DNA from 2 places in the Gluconacetobacter entanii genome. Region 1 is predicted to be linked to the other one. Evidence: riboswitches for the same ligand, from Rfam matches in the RefSeq annotation. Region 1 holds a riboswitch; the other holds the start of a gene.
The links. A riboswitch is a leader RNA that binds a small molecule or an ion and turns the genes downstream of it on or off. The one in region 1 is predicted to bind cobalamin.
Positions count from the first base shown of each region.

Region 2: it holds a riboswitch for cobalamin, as region 1 does, so the genes downstream of both, HNH97_RS13545 (hypothetical protein) here and HNH97_RS01025 (TonB-dependent receptor plug domain-containing protein) in region 1, are expected to answer to the same signal.

Region 1 covers NZ_JABJWD010000003.1:227,033-230,146, reverse strand. Annotated here, with positions in the region: gene HNH97_RS01035 (DUF1700 domain-containing protein) at 1-563, opposite strand, end outside; gene HNH97_RS01030 (PadR family transcriptional regulator) at 566-1,048, opposite strand; cobalamin riboswitch at 1,192-1,410, shown strand; gene HNH97_RS01025 (TonB-dependent receptor plug domain-containing protein) at 1,530-3,114, shown strand, end outside.
Region 2 covers NZ_JABJWD010000078.1:4,233-7,346, forward strand. Annotated here, with positions in the region: gene HNH97_RS13540 (LysR family transcriptional regulator) at 1-274, shown strand, start outside; cobalamin riboswitch at 1,001-1,241, opposite strand; cobalamin riboswitch at 1,369-1,613, shown strand; gene HNH97_RS13545 (hypothetical protein) at 1,849-2,364, shown strand; gene HNH97_RS13550 (hypothetical protein) at 2,345-2,830, shown strand; cobalamin riboswitch at 3,024-3,114, shown strand, end outside.

The DNA of each region.
Region 1 (3,114 bases):
AAAGAGGGGGCTATCAGGCGATAGTGCGCGCGACCATAGCGGACGAGGAGATTGACCATCCCGACGGTAAAAAGGACACATAACGCCATGAGGGACGCGCCGCCACTTGCCAGTCCAAGGCTGACCAGCAGGCCCTGAAGCCAGTCGCCGCCGAAATCCGGGGCAAGGTGGACAACAGCCAGCGGCAGGAGAAGGCTGCCGATCAGGCAGATGGTAATCCCGGTAACAAAAAAGGCCAGGTCCAGCGCCGCCAGTGTCGTCAGCACCGGAAGCACGACAAGAAAGTCCACGGCCGCCAGACCGAATACTCCCACGACCGCGCCCAGCGCATTCGTCAGGTTCCGTTCATCCTCCCACCGGCGCAACCCCGTTTCGGCCCGCAATTCGCGGGCCAGACGCACAGGATCACCCAGGGCGGCGGCAATATCGCTGTCGGATCGGCCGGCGGCATGCCCTTCACCGAAATGCGTTTCATATTCAGAAACGATATCATCAATCACATGCCGCGGCAGCCCTCTGAGGCCAGCGCGCAATTGGTCAAGGAACATCTGTCTGCTGTTCATGGCTATGTGTTCCCGGTGTTTTTCTGCACGGTGAGCGAGGGGGACCTGTGCATGTCGGCAGGTTCCGCAGGTGAAGAAGATGGTTCAGTCGCACTGTCGGATGTGGGGGGAACGCCAAGGATGGCGGACACCGCCCGGGTAAAGGTCGTCCATGCCCTGCGCTGTGCATGCAGGCTTTCACGTCCTTTTTCCGTCAGGGTATAATATTTTCGCGGTGGACCAGACGAAGATTCAACAAAATATGTCGAAACAAGCCCATCTTTCTGCATTCGCCGCATGAGGGGATAGATGGTGCCCTCGCCCATTTCTATGGCATCGGACAATCGGCTGGCGATGTCATAGCCGTAGGAATCAGCCTGCGACAACAGGGCCAGTACGCATGGTTCCAGCACGCCCTTCTTGAATTGAACAAGGTTGGGTTCCACAGCCTTTCCAGTTTTCAGACCGTTCGCGCATCTTTTCAGGGACGTTCGACCATAGGCCATAAGAATGCATAGACAGTTACCTTATAGTAACCAGAACCATTCATTGCAAGGTACCTGTTTTGAAATTTCTGTTTCGTGTCCGGTGCGGGTGGCGAAGTGGCGGAAGGCCCATGGAAGGCCGGGTTGACAAGACCGCCCCATCCGATCAGAACCGTCCCGACGGTGTCCCCTTTCGGGGGGATGAAAAGGGAATGGAGTGCGGATTGCGATCCAATGCTCCTGCTGTCCCCGCAACTGTAAACGGTCTGGCCTTGCATTACCGGATGTTACCATCCGGGCCACTGGAAACCGCGGTTTTCCGGGAAGGTTGTGCAGGCCCCCACGCCGTGAGCCAGGAGACCTGCCGTCATGATGGTTGCGACCGGGAACTGTCGGGCGGGGTGTCCTGACGGTGTGGTGTTACGGGATCCCGTGCGGATCGGACGGCCTGTGGCAACGCGCTCTCGTGGCAACGATGATGTGACCGCGAGACCTGGACCCGATGAGTTTTTTCCGTAATCTGCTGATTGCCTCGACCATATTGATGACAGCGGGGGCTGCCATGGCGCATGCCGATACGGCCGCCGGGCAGGATACGCCACAAAAACAGGCCGTCAGGCAGTATGTCATCCGGAATGGAAAATCGAAGGCGGTTGTCTTGCCGGGAGCTGATGGCCTGCCCGACCAGATCAGCGTGAGTGCCGCGCGCAGGCCGACATCGGCCGATGATATCGGCACCAGCATGACCATCATCACCGAAAAGCAGATCCAGACCCAGCAACGGCGCAGCCTGACGGATATCCTAACACGCCAGCCCGGCCTGAACGTGGTGCAGACGGGCGGGGCGGGTGGTGTCTCCTTCATCTACATGCGTGGCAATAATCCCAACGAGGTCAAGGTCCGCCTTGATGGCATGGACATCAATGACGGCAGTTCCTCAACTGGTGCATTCGATGCCGGTCAGTTCGTGACCGATGGCATGGGACGGATCGAGATCCTGCGTGGTCCGCAAAGCGGCCTGTATGGCGCGGACGCCATGGCGGGGGTCATCGACGTCACCACGGCGCAGGGGCAGGGGCGTTTCAGGCCGTTTGTCCGTATCGAGGGCGGTGGTTACGGAACCTTCAACCAGACCCTTGGCGTACGTGGCGGCCAGGGGCGCTTTCATTACAATGTTGAATTGTCCCATTACCGGATGGAGGGATTCAATAATATCCCATCCTATATCGAACGGTATTATGGCGCCGATCATCAGCAGCGGCACGAAGGCAACCGCAATGACAACCGGAGCGCCAATATCAGGCTGGGCTATGACGTGACCCGCAATCTTGACCTTGGCCTGACGGCGCGCCTGGTGCAGGGCAACAATCATTCCTATTCATTGTATGACCTGCAGAGTGAAAATCTGTACGGTGATAAAGGTGTGCGGGAACAGACCAACCAGAATGAGGCCATCGTCCGCGGGACGGCGCATCTGGTGTCCTTCCACGGGCTTTTCGATCAGGTGCTGGGCCTTGGTTACATGACCAACCGCAACCGCTGGACGGAGACGGGGACAAGTTATGGCAGTCCGGTCAACCCCGACCCGGATTATTACCGCTCCAGCAGACTGAAGGTGGACTGGCACGGCACGTTCGATTTCAAACGGTATGGTCAGGTGCTGATCGGTGCCGAACATTTCCATGATACGTTCAACACCAGCCATACGGCCGCCGACATGTGGGATAGCGGATATGATACATCCGCCAGCATGGATACGACCGCAGGTTACGGGCAGTATCAGGGAAACTGGAAGCACATCCTCTATGGTGCGGCCAATATCCGCTATGACGCCAATTCACGCTACGGCAACCATGTGACATGGCGTGTCGCGCCCGCAATCCATGTGCCCGGCAGCGGAACCATCATCAAGGCCAGCGCCGGTTCAGGCTTTCATGGCCCCTCCCTGTACCAGCTTTTCGTCAATCAGGTGGGCGTCGGGTATTCGGAAAAAGGCAATCCCGACCTGAAGGCCGAGCAGTTGATCGGCTATGACGCGGGGGTGGAACAGAAACTGCTGCATGACCGCCTGAATTTTGGTGCGACAT
Region 2 (3,114 bases), on a different contig from region 1:
CTATACGCAGTTTTTGCAACCCGCAGGCATAGCCCCGCGACAGCAGAAGCAGATAGAAACGACCGATATCATGCTTGTCATGGTATCACATGGCCGCGGTGTTGCAGCACTTCCACGATGGCTTGTCGAAGAATATGCCTCTCGCTTTGAGCTTTATCCTGTTAAACTTGGTATAAACGGTATTGCGAAACAGATCTTTCTTGGTCATCGCGAGACGGATGAAGACATTCAATATTTACGCGATTTTATAGAACTCGCGGGTATGAATCAGTGAGTCAAGACATGCCTGACTGTACGGGGTCAAAAAGAATAGAAAATGATAAGCACTGCTGGACCTGGCGACAGATGGATAGCGTGATCCGTGCCTGACGCAGTCACTTTTTTAGTGCCGACAGGTGAGTCGATGCGTCTTTCTCCTGTCCCGGAGTTCACGACGGAGACACGAAATAAAGTCATGGTGAACGCTGAAAATTTGTCCGTGGACCAACCGGTCGGCGATCTCTGTATCGTAGAAATTCTCTGTTCCTATCTCACAACGCATACTTCCGACAGGATTCTAAGATCCGCAGCCTTCGAGTTTGTGTCGCAGTTCCCGACCGCGTGCGGTAAGGCGGGAACGCCCCATCCCCCATCGCGCAGAACATCCACCTGCAATAAAGCCCATCAGTACGAGAGATGATCTGATGCTTCCTCCATCCAGCAAGGTTCCATACCCCCCGTCTTTCGGCAGGGACAGAATGGCCCGTTTTTGTGCGGGAGTCAGGCTCTCCGATCCGAAATAAGATCGACCTGTGCCATTTCGCTGGTTGCCGCCAAAATATGTACGCATTTCTCATGTTCCCCTTGTAGCGTTTGACGGGATTAGACCCGCGACACGCCATTGGCCAATGGATGTAATTCTTCAGAACTGGTCAGGAAAGAACACGCTGGATGGGGAACGCAGCAGATAAAACAGAAGACATGATCGCCACTCCGTCTGTCGGGCGCCCCGCCCGATAGAACTGGTTACGTCACAAAGGCAGGTCTCCTGGCTTACGGGTCCTTGATATCGGTTCTGTCTTCCCGGCCTGTTGAGCATAGCCAGTGACGGGTCCTGTTAAGAGGACATACGATCCGGTATCTCTCCGCTTACAGTTGCGGGGGCAGCCACCGACTTGTTCCCGGACCCTGATAAGTCCTGCCAGAACGCACGGCGTTCCCTATTAACCCGTTCGCACGGGGCCTTTGATGTAGAGGTAGTGTGACGCACGCCCGCGAGCAGTGCAAGCCTGCCAGCTTCCCGTCTGTGTGAAGGATACCATGCTCTTTCATCGCAGGTTTTTTGGAAAATCCATATTGCGTAGATCACGAAATCTGACGCATATTGCGACCAGCTTTTATGTCGGTGGTGCCGCGCAAGCGGATTAATAGGGAATACCGTAAGCTCTGGCGGGATCTGCGATGATCCGGGAGCCAGTCGGTAGCTGCGTCCGCAACTGTAGGCGGTATGTAGCCGGATCCGATCATCTGATGTCCGATCAGATGGGTCACTGCTTCCAGTAAGGGAGTGGGAAGACAGGACCGAGCTGCCATGATCCGTGAGCCAGGAAACCTGCTACCGTCGCAAACCGTGCTACCGGGCGGGACCGACCGGTGGCAGGAGATCAGCTATGACGCGTTCTTTCGCGTATCGATATATCTATCAAGCCTCCATATGTATGCGGATCGTTAGCCTGTGCTTGAATGAATCCCGGCTTCGTAAGGCAACCTTAGCAACAGACCTCGCGGCCTGCGGCTTATAATTCGCATGTACTTTCCTGACCCCAGGACACAGGTACCTACGTTTTATTCTGATAAAAAGAAATATCCATGAACACAGATATGAGCATGGTACTCCCTTCCATTGCGTCGCGCCTAATGGCGACCATTACGGAGCCAGAGCCGGTTGTTGCAATTCGGATGCTTATTGCGGCCTGTCTGGATCAATCCTCGTCCCTTCGCCTGCGGCTACCAGAGGTAAAGCAGCTTTTCGCCCGCTTTATAGCCGCCATTATGCGTGAAAGGACAGATGCTCTGGAGGCTATTGCCAACTCGGTGGAAAAACAGATCACCGCGCTGTCTTTTCGTCCGTTTACGCCGCGACAGGTTCGACAGATTCTGGGGATCACCAACCAGGAGCGTCTTTTCTGGACACGAGACGGGCGCCTGCACCAGACAGGAACAATCCTGAACAATCAGCGCGGCCAGAAATTCAGAGTTCCTGTATATTGTGCCGAGAGAATTGGATGGCTCAGTCAGAACCCAGACATGATCGCGGCATGGCGTGACGAGGATGCTCGCATCCTGACTCAAGAAGGCCTGTCCGATGCAGATCTTTCCAGTTAATCCGCTCCGATTCCCGGTGAAACGAAAAATGGCCTCTCCCGTCCCTTCGCCTGATTTTATTCTCATACAACAGCGGCGACGTCAGCGTTCTGTCTCGGTATCCCGCCTTATGGAATCCGCACCTCTGCGGGAAGATGTAATTCAGGCAATAGCCAAGACTGAACTCCCTGCCCCCAATCCGGAAGACCGCATTCGTGCGGATGGATTTGAAACATTCCTACGTCTGGTACCTTCCGCTGGCCGATTACCCGCTGCGCCGAAGGCGCGGGGCGACTATCTTGAGGAACTGTTTTCGCCCCTGCTATTAGAAGCTCTCGCCTATGTGGATACAGCCCGCGATTTATCGGACACGCACGGGGTCGAGGCGCTCATGGCCTTGCTTCAGGCCTATATTTCCGCGCAATGGACAATTGGCGCGCGTGACGCCGCCATGCACTTGTATAGCGCATCAAGCCCGAACGCCTGATTGACAACATAGTGGCTAACGCGCGGGCGCGTATCCCCGCCCGCGTGTTTCGAAGATGAAGACACTGAGTGACCTACACTTATTGGATCGGAGCGACAAGTTTGATTGGCATCAACAAGCTCTTCGTTCCATGCAGGCCGGCATCGCGTTTCGAGGAATTGGGCGTTCCTCTCACTTCGCGCATAATGGAATGAGACCCTTGATTGATGATGGCCCCGCGCGAGCGGGTTAAAAGGGAACGCTGTAACGCTCTGGCTGGACAATTCTGTTCCGGGAGCCAGTCA